3 regions of the Nocardioides sambongensis genome follow, and region 3 is predicted to be linked to each of the others. Evidence: predicted binding sites of a transcription regulator. Region 3 holds the regulator's gene; each other region holds the start of a gene.

Region 1 (3,271 bases), 700 kb from region 3:
GAGCTCGGTGGTGCGGACCTTGCGGACGAACGCGAACTCGTCGACCGGGTCGATGACCAGCTCGAGGAACAGGTTGTGCAGCTGAGAGCGGATCGCCGCCTCGTCGGCGAGCAGCGCCGCCCACAGCTGCGGACGGCGGCGGCCGGAGAGGTAGGGGCCCTTGACGATCTCCAGCAACGCGCGCCGCGACTGTTCGTGCAGCGAACCGAGATCACCGGGCCACAGGTTCGGGCGCGCGTCGGTGCTCGCTGCGTGCTCCTCGGTCATCGGATCCTCTCGGTGAAGACGTGCACGGCGACGTCCGCCGCACGATCGACCCCGTCGACGCCGGTCCAGGCGAGCTGCTCGTGACCATCGTCGCGAACCTCGCCGTTGGCCAGGGCGAGGGAGAGCAGGCCGACCACGCTGGCCAGGCCCTGGGTGGCGGGTGTGGCGCGCAGGATGTCGGCGACGCTGGCGCTCTCCTGATTGCCGAGCACCCGGTTGACGTTGTCGATCAGCTCGGCGAAATCGATCTCGCTCTCCCGCGCGATGGCGGCGAGGGCGGACAGGTCGATGCTCTCGGTCTCCGCATCGGGCAGCGTCGACCCGGTGTCGTAGTCGGTGGGGTCGTGCGGCGCGAGCTCGCCGACGGTCGAGAGCCGCAACGCCGACAGCTCCAGCTCGTGCGGCAGGTCGGCGTACGGCTTGACCTCGCGACTGGCGGGCACGGCTGCGGAGAGCGCGGACTGGAGGGCGTCGCGCAGCGCTCGGTCGCGCTGGAACTCCTGGGAGTAGACGTAGCGGCGCAACCCGCGGGCGAACTCGGTCAGCTCGCCGTGCACCTCCCGGCTGCCCCGCTTGAGGTCCCGGACCAGAGAGCGAAGCGTACGACGCGCCTCCGGCGTGAGGTGACCGGCGAAGTCGCGGTCCAGGACCGCCGACAGGTCGGACTCGAAGGCCGACGAGCGTTCGGGATCGCGGATCAGGGAGGAGAACGCGCTGAAGGTCCGGCCCTCGTCCGAGGTCTCGATCAGGTCGACGCCGCGGAAGACGTCGTCGAGCACGCTGCTGCGCCCGTCGGTCCGGTCGTCGTCGAGGATGCGCGCTCGTAGCTCCTGATTGAGCTGCTCGAACCGCGCTCGCACGCCCGCGAAGTCGCCGGGCAGGTCGCGCGCCTGGAGCAGGACGTCGGTGACCCGCTCGTGTGCCTCGCGTGGGTCGAGTACGTCGACCTCGCCGCGGGTGACTCGCGCGATCCGCTCGTCGAGCCGGTCCCGTTCGGCGCGCAGCGCCGCGAGCCGCGTCGTGCTGTCCGGATCGGTGTCGATGGCGAGCTGGCGCACCGCCTGGGCCAGGCTGATCAGGCGAGACTGGGTGACGGTCGAGCGCGGGGCTTCGAGTTGGGCGACCACGCGGAGCGCCACCACCGCGTCGGGAGCGAGCTCGAGCGTCTCGCCGCGAGCCTCCGCCGCGGGGCGTCGCACCAGGAATCCGGCGTTGCGCCAGTCGTCGCAGTATCCCCGGGCGGTCTGGGGCAGAACGAAGTGGTCGCGGAGCACCTCGAGGTCGGCGTCGATCAGCTCGTAGACGTCCTCGACGGGCAGCCGCGTGCCGGGGGCGCCGAGGTGGACGGTCAGCAGCGCGGCGATCACCGGCGCGTTGTCGGCGCGCAGCAGACGGAGGGTGGCGCTGTCCTCGACGAGGCGGCGATAGGCCAGCGCCACGGCGAGTGCGGACATGCGGGCCATCTTGTCAGGGGGGCACGACGGTTCGGGGCCGGTCAGGGATCCGCGGGCGACGGTCCCGTGCGCCCCGCAGGTCACAGCGCGAGCCAGGTGGCGTCGGTGTGCTGTGGAAAACGGCCGGTGACCTGCGGAAACGGTTCCACCATCTTCCTCGCAGGGGTCGAACTGGTGTTCGATCGCAGGTAGAATCCGGGTCAGCGGAACGCTCCTCGCGGACACTCTCGGAAGGCCCCTGATGGCTCTGGACCACACCCACCCCGACCGCATCACCGGTGCGGTCACCCGGGTGCGGGCCGAGTTGGCCGGGGTCGCGGATGCACAGCCGGCGTTCCTGAAGACCGAGGACCGCGAGGCGCTCCTGACTGAGCTGGTTGCTGCGGAAGCACAGCTGACCGAGCTGCGGATGCGGGTGCTGTCCGCGAGTGGTGATGTGGCCGACCTGCATGGTGCCCGCGATGTCGCGGGATGGGTGGCATCGCGTTCCAACGTCCAGGCGCGACGGTTGCGGGCCGAGGCCGAGCTCGCCGCCGCGGCCGAGCGGTGGCCGGGCGTCACAGCCGCGATGGCGACCGGGCGGCTCACTCCGGACCAGGCACGCGTGGTCGTCCGGGGACTCGACGCGCTGCCCGACCACCTGGAGGCCGCGGTGAGGGAACGGGCCCACTGTGACCTGGTGGCCTATGGGACCGGGGACCATTCCGACGCCCCCGACACCGGGTTCGGACCCAGAGAGCTCGGGGTCCTGGCCGACCGGATCCTGCACGTGGTCGCGCCGGAGGTCGCCGACGAAGAGGACGCCCGCCACCTGGAACGCCTCGAACACGACGCGCACCGCAAGACGACCGTGCGGATCCGGGGCCTGGGCGACGGGATGTCCCGGGTGATCGCGACCGTGCCCGACCACATCGCCACCCGCCTGGTCACCTATCTCGACGCCTACACCTCACCCCGCCACGCCGGCGCCCACACCAGGGAGCAGAACCCGGACCTCGAGCGGCTCCCGCGGGCTCGAGCCCTCGGGCACGCGTTCTGCGCGCTGCTGGAACACCTCGACCCCGCGAGCCTTCCCGACCACGGCGGGGACGCGACCACCCTGGTCGTCACGATCGACCATGACCACCTCACCCGCAGCCTCGGCGTCGCCGAGCTGTTGGATGCCGGCGACACGGACCAGTCCGGACGGATCAGCGCCGCTCAGGCCCGACGGCTGGCGTGCACCGCCAAGATCCTCCCCGCCGTCCTCGGCGGGAAGAGCGAGGTCCTCGACCTCGGCCGCGCCCAACGCCTGTTCAGCCCCGCCCAACGCAAAGCACTTCGCCTTCGCGACCGCACCTGCCGCGCCGAGGGTTGCACCGTGCCGGCGACCTGGTGCGAGGCGCATCACCTGGACCCCTGGTCCCGTGGCGGGAGGACCGACCTCGCCGACGGCGTACTCCTCTGCAACTTCCACCACCACCGCGAACACGACCCCGGCTACGTCACTACGCGGCTCCCCAACGGTGCGCACCGCTACCACCGGCGAACATGAGCAATCGACACTACTC
Region 2 (3,271 bases), 660 kb from region 3:
CCTGCTGGTCCGGCGAGGGCTGGTCCTCAGCGAGCGGCGTGCCGCGATCTTAGCAGTGTCGTGCGCAGATCGCGTGTTCTGCGGACAGCGCGCCGCGGCGAGAACCTGCGGCCGGCACGAGTGGGTCAGTCGGCGCGAGTGGGCCGGGTGAGCCGGGTCGTCGCCGGCGGCAGTCCCCACTCGTCGCGGCCGAGCCGGGACATCGGTCGCAACAGGTCGAAGCGCGGGTGATCTCCGTCGAGCACCTCGCTGTCCACCCCGATCGCCACGACGTCGCCGAGCACCAGCGTCGACTCCCCCAGCGGCACCGTGGAGTGCAGCCGGCACTCGATGGACGCCGGCGAGGCGGCCACCCGCGGCGGTGCCACCCGCTCGGAGAGCACGGTCTCGATGCCGAGCACGTCCGCCTCCCCCACCTCCGGCGGATACGGCGCGGAGCTGGCATTGATCAGCTCGGTCTGCGCCTCGGAGGCGAAGTTGACCACGAACTCCCCGGTCGCCGTCACGTTGCGCAACGTGTCCTTGTGGCCGACCGAGGTGAACTGCACGATCGGCGGACGCGCCGAGGCGACCGTGAAGAACGAGTGCGGCGCCAGGTTGAGCACGCCGTCGGCGGACAGCGAGGTGACCCAGGCGATCGGACGGGGCACGACCAGGGCGGTCAACAGCCGGTAGGCGTTCACCCCTGCATCGGCGGGGTCGAAGACGGTGCGGACGCTCACCGGGCCAGCATAGGAGGCGCCCGCGGCTCAGGTTCGTCGGTGGTATCTGCGGTCGCCGTTGGCCAGTCGGGTGGTGGTGGAGGCGGGGTCGTGTTCGCGGTGGTGGTGGAAGTTGCAGAGGAGTAGGCCGTCGGCGAGGTCGGTGCGGCCGCCTTTCGACCAGGGGTCCAGATGGTGGGCTTCGCACCAGCGTGCGGGGATGGTGCAGCCTTCGGCGCGGCACGTCTTGTCGCGCAGGCCGAGGGCGGTGCGTTGCGCGGCGGTGAACAACCGCCGCGCCCGCCCGAGGTCGAGGACTTCGGACTTGCCGCCGAGGACGGCGGGCAGGATCTTGGCGGTGCACGCCAACCTGCGGGCGTGGTCTGCGCTGATCCGCAGCTCCCCACCGTTGTCGTGACCGGGGTCGAGCAGGCCAGCGGTGCCGAGGTGGTGGGTGAGTTGGTCGTGGTCGATCGTCACGATCACCGTGGTCGCATCCCCACCATGCACCGGCAGCTTCGCGGGGTCGAGGTGCTCCAACAACGCCCCGAACGCCAGACCCCGGGCCCGGTGCTGCGGCAACCGCTCCGCATCCGGATTCCCTCCCGCGCCCGCGTGGTGCTGGCGCGGCGACGTGAACGCATCCAGATACGTCGCCAACCGGGCAGCAATCGGGTCGGGCACCAGGGCGGTGATCCGAGTCAGACCCTCACCCATCGGCCGCATCCGCAGGCTGGTCTTCGCGTGCGCGGCGGCCTCCAACGCCGCGAGGCGCTTCGCGTCCTCCTCCTCGGCGATCTCCGGTGCGACGACGTCGAGGACCCGCTCGGCCAGCATCCGCAGATGCCTTGGCCCGTACCCACCCTCGGGTGCGTCCTCACGCTCCCCGGTCCCCAACCCGACCAGATGCACCTCGGCCCGGGTCCGAGCCTCATCGTCGATCCGCGCCGGCAGGGCGTCCAGCCCGGTGGTGATCACCCTGGCCTGCTCCAGACTCAACGCTCCGCGGGCCATCGCCACCCCCACCCGCGGCCAAGACTCGTCGATCGAGGTGGCGACCTTCGACTCCGCACGCAACCGGCCGGGGTCGGCGCCGGTCCGCAACGCCACCCACCCCGCGACATCTCTCGCCCCATGCGCGTCCGCGATGTCGGCCGAGCCAGCCAGGACCCGCATCCGCAGCTCCACCACCTGCGCCTCCAACGCGACCAGCCCGGTCAACAGCGCTTCACGTTCGGGCATGGTGAGGAACCCGGGCTGACGCTCCGCGACCTCACCCAGCGCGTCCCGGCACACCGCGACCGCCTCGCCCAGCGGGGTGCGGGTGCCGGTCAGCGACATCGGGAGAACCTTCCGAGACAGGTGCAGCAGATGCCCCGATTCTACGTGATCTCGAACACCAGTTCGACCCCTGCCGAGAGGTTTGTGGAACCGTTCTTGCAGGTCAGAGCCTGTTTTCCACAGATCGTCCGCAGCTCCTGGCCCGTTCTGGGACTTGTGTGCCGCGTGGGCACTGACCGAGCGAACAGCCCGGGTGGAACCAGCCGGGACGAGCCAGCAGCGGTGGCCGGTCGCTTCGATACGACCGGTGGTGAGCCTCGGCCTGGACTCAGTCCCGTTCCAGCACGAAGAAGTAGGGCTCCGGATGCGTCCGCAGGTCCATCACGCCGAGCAGCGTGTCGTCGTCGACCCGTCGGAAGGTGTCGATGATGGGCAGGTGGTCGTAGACCATCGCCGCGGTCACCACCCCTCGGTGGTGCACCTCGCGGAGTCGCGCACGGTGCCGGCGGGTGCGCAGCACCGGCCGGAGCAGGTCGATCGCAGGACGCGCCCTGGCCACCGCCGACGTCGGCACCCGGCCCGCGAGACCCATCGGCGCCCACCGCGGGTCGACCGGCACGATCCCGCCCGCCGTCGCGAAGAGGAGCGGGTGGACGTGGTCCACGTCGTCGAACTGCTTGCCGTACCACCCGGTGGCCTCGAGCAGGCCGTCCATCGGGTGCCCGGTGGCCAGCTCGCGGCCGCGCCAACGGCCGCCCAGCTCGACAGCACGCAGTCCGGGCAGCCGGTCGAAGAGCGTCCACGCCTGCTCGCGGGTGCAGGCGTCGCCGAGGCCGGCGAGGTGCTCGGTGGGGGTCATCGGTCTCCTCCGGAGGTCAGACGGGTGTGATCGGCAGACGCAGGGCGCCGGGCGCCGAGGCGGGGACGACCGGGTGGCGCGGCGCGACCGGGTCGATCCGGCGGTAGGGGTCGCCCAACGGCGGGCGCGGGTCCCGCTCCCCCTTGTTGGGCCACAGTGCCATCGCCCGCTCGGCCTGGGCGGTGATGGTCAGCGACGGGTTGACGCCCAGGTTCGCGGTGACCGCGCTGCCGTCGGCGACGTGCAGACCGGGATGGCCGAAGACGCGCTGATAAGGGTCGATCACGCCGTGCTCGGCGGACTCACCGATGGTGCAGCCGCCGATGTAGTGCGCGGTCGCCGGGATGTTGAAGACGTCGGTGACCACCCCGCCGGCCACGCCGTCGACCTTCTCCTCCCAGCGTCGGGCGATGTCGTGGGCGACCGGGAT
Region 3 (3,271 bases):
CTGCTCGCCGGGGGCATCACGCTCAGCCTGGTCGCGTGGGGCTACCTGGTGTACGCCGCGATCGACTTCGGCGCCACCGCCCGCCAGGACGGCGACGCCGCCGCCTGGGGATTCCTCGTGCTGGCCGCCATCGGCGCCGTGGCGTGCCTGTTCCTCTCCTTCATGCTCATCGTGCGCCTCTCCCGCGCGCTCGGACTGACTCACGCACCGGAGCCACGACCGAAGCGCGACCCCTCGACACCCAAGGGCGGGCGGCGCGCGTCGCGCTGAACGCCGCGGCGATCACCGAGGGTGCGACCTCGGACCCAGCGAACAGCGCGAGGGCGGGATCTCGGCGATCCCGCCCCTCGTCTTCCCCTGTGGGCCTTGGCAGGGCCCCTGCGTCCACCGGGGTCGAAGCGATGGACACGAGTCTTGGTGGCGAGGGCCCGTGGCGCCTCAGCCGTCAACCGTCACTCGGTCGGGACGCGCAGGTCCTGACCGGCGTAGACCACGCTCGAGTCCAGGGCGTTGAGCTCCTGGATGCGGTCCATCACCGAGCGGACGTCGCCGTCGCCGGTGCTCGCCGCGGCGTCGCTCGCGATCTCCCACAGCGTGTCGCCGTGCCCGACGGTGACCACCTCGACCGGCGCCTCTCCCTGCTCGGAGGTGGCGATCGAGCCGGAGGCCAGCCAGATGCCGAGGCCGAAGGCGACCATCAGCCCGAGCGCGAAGACCACGGCACGCCCGCGGCGGGTGAGCCGGACACCCGGTCGGCGTGAGCTCGTCGCACGGCGGACGTCGCGGGCCGGCGTCGTACGGGAAACGGGGGAAAGGGTGATCGTGCTCATGGTGACCTCCGGGGGAAGTGGCTCCGCGAGCGGAACCTCGGGTCGGTTGGCGTGCGATCGAGACTCTGGCGAAGGCCCCCGACAGATCCCGCGGACTGCGTCCGACGGGAAGTCCGGCGGGCCTCTCGACCATCAGTTCGAATCGAACACCTGTACGACGTTAGATCATCTGTTCGAACGAGGTCAAGAGGTTGTTCGAATCGATGTTCGAACCCTACGGCGGCGACCGGCGACCGCTCGGGGCGGCGACGAGCGACCGCGGCGCCGACACGCCCGCTTCGAACAGGTGTTTGATCCGAGTCGCGGATGGGCGCTACCGTCGACACACGAGCCGGCCCGCAGCTCGCTCCGCCCCACGGCTGTCCCGACGCTGCGCCAGCACGGCACCCAGCACTCCCAGGAGGATCCGATGACGGGCAAGAAGACTCCCGGCAAGGCAGCCGTGCGCGAGTTCCCCGACGGCCCGCCGGACGCCACCGGCCTCACCCCGCGTCAGCAGCGGATCCTGGCCACCATCAAGGACTCCATCGAGGTCCGCGGCTATCCGCCCAGCATGCGCGAGATCGGCGCGGCGGTGGGCCTCACCAGCACCTCGAGCGTGGCCCACCAGCTGCGGATGCTGGAGGAGAAGGGCTTCCTCAAGCGCGACCCGAACCGCCCCCGCGCGATCGAGGTGTTCCTGCCCGAGGTGATGGCGGCACGCCGTTCCATCTCCGGGGCCGAGGAGAGCAGCGTCGACGAGACCGGCGTCGGCGATGCCAACCCGCAGGCCACCAACGTCCCGGTCGTCGGGCGGATCGCCGCCGGCGGACCGATCCTCGCCGAGGAGCGCGTCGAAGACGTCTTCCCGCTCCCGCGCCAGCTCGTCGGCGACGGTCAACTCTTCCTGCTCGAGGTCAGTGGCGAGTCGATGATCGACGCTGCCATCTGCAACGGCGACTACGTGGTGATCCGCCAGCAGAACACCGCGGAGAACGGCGAGATCGTGGCCGCGATGATCGACGGCGAGGCGACGGTCAAGACGTTCCAGCGCAAGGAGGGGAAGGTCTGGCTGCTGCCGCACAACGCGTCGTTCGACCCGATCGACGGCACCCACGCCACCATCCTCGGCAAGGTCACCGCGGTGCTGCGTCGGGTCTGACGCGACACCCCGGTCGCCCGTCCGGGTGGCCCCGGGTGTCGCGTCAGATGGAGTTGGAGGGACCGGCTGCGTAGGCTCAGGCGGTCCCTCCTCCGTCTGCTCCCCCAGCGAAAGCAGTCCCACGTTGCGCTCTCGTCGTACGGCGTCCATCGGTGCCGCCTTCGCCACCACCGCCGCCCTCGTCCTGATCGGCATGCCTGCAGGCGTGGCTGCACCGACCCCGATGGACAACCCCGGGCTGAGCAGCTCGCCGACGGACCCGGCCGATCCTGCGGCACCGGGTGAGCCGACCGCCCTGGCCGAGGACGCGCTGGCAACGGTGGAGGACCTGCTCGAGGACGGCACTGCCACGCCCGAGACGTTGGCCGATCCCGGCACCACCACCGCCGACGGCGCGACCAGCACGGTGACCGAGTCCGACCTGACCCTGGCGCTGCGCGACCTGGCGGTGCGCGCCAGCTCGCTGACCGGCGAGGAGCGGGCGGAGGCGGAGCGGCTGCTGGCCCGACCTGCCGGCGACGGCAGCACCGGCAAGTGCTCGCTGCACGGCACCTATGGCGACGTCACCTGCTACCGCGAGGCCGCGACCCCGAAGAGCACCTGCTCCGACGTGGTCTGCGTGCACTGGGTGAACAAGGGATCGGCCCTCGGCGCCGGCGAGAAGGGCGACAGCTACAACGCGGTCCCCACCGAGGACGACGGCCCGGGCGGCGCGTGGGACGGCACCGCCGGCGACGGCATCCCCGACTACGTCGAGGTCGTGCTCGCCGAGATGAGCCACGTGGTGGGCACCTACGCCGACGCGGGCTATCGCAGCGTGGTCTCCGACGACGGGCTCGGCGGCAACGACCTGCCCGACATCTACCTCGGCGAGATCGGCCAGCAGGGCCTCTACGGCTACTGCACCACCGACGACCCGGCTGTCCTCGAGGACGACCAGGACGGCACCGCGCACGTCGCGAGCTGGGCCTACTGCGTCCTCGACAACGACTACGCCGCCAGCGAGTTCCCCGCGCACACGCCGCTGGGGAACATGCAGGTGACGGCGGCCCACGAGTACTTCCACGCCGTGCAGTACGCCTACGACGTGGACGAGGACTCCTGGATCCTCGAAGCGACCGCGACGTGGGCCGAGGACTACCTCTACGACGACGTCAACGACAACGTGAACTACCTGCGCTACGGGCCGCTCGGGCGTCCGGCGCAGTCGCTCGACACCTTCGGCGGGTCCGCCCACTACGGCACCTGGATCTTCTTCCGCTACCTGACCGACCGCTACCCTGCCGCCACCGCCGGGCTG

The links. The regulator LexA, encoded in region 3, represses DNA repair genes until DNA is damaged. The targets are predictions, from matches to a motif close to TCGAACANNTGTTCGA.
Region 1: FIV43_RS16085 (HNH endonuclease signature motif containing protein) is a predicted target of LexA. The motif match lies at 1,888-1,903, and genes of this name have one in related genera.
Region 2: FIV43_RS09705 (HNH endonuclease signature motif containing protein) is a predicted target of LexA. The motif match lies at 2,094-2,109, and genes of this name have one in related genera.

Annotation. Positions count from the first base shown of each region.
Region 1 is NZ_CP041091.1:3,433,550-3,436,820, reverse strand. Features, by position in the region: gene FIV43_RS16095 (DUF4194 domain-containing protein) at 1-267, opposite strand, end outside; gene FIV43_RS16090 (DUF3375 domain-containing protein) at 264-1,721, opposite strand; gene FIV43_RS16085 (HNH endonuclease signature motif containing protein) at 1,963-3,255, shown strand.
Region 2 is NZ_CP041091.1:2,074,213-2,077,483, forward strand. Features, by position in the region: gene FIV43_RS09700 (flavin reductase family protein) at 126-722, opposite strand; gene FIV43_RS09705 (HNH endonuclease signature motif containing protein) at 750-2,042, opposite strand; gene FIV43_RS09710 (DUF4334 domain-containing protein) at 2,311-2,841, opposite strand; gene FIV43_RS09715 (GMC oxidoreductase) at 2,858-3,271, opposite strand, start outside.
Region 3 is NZ_CP041091.1:2,738,088-2,741,358, forward strand. Features, by position in the region: gene FIV43_RS12945 (hypothetical protein) at 1-270, shown strand, start outside; gene FIV43_RS12950 (LysM peptidoglycan-binding domain-containing protein) at 453-830, opposite strand; gene lexA (transcriptional repressor LexA) at 1,240-1,971, shown strand; gene FIV43_RS12960 (MXAN_6640 family putative metalloprotease) at 2,177-3,271, shown strand, end outside.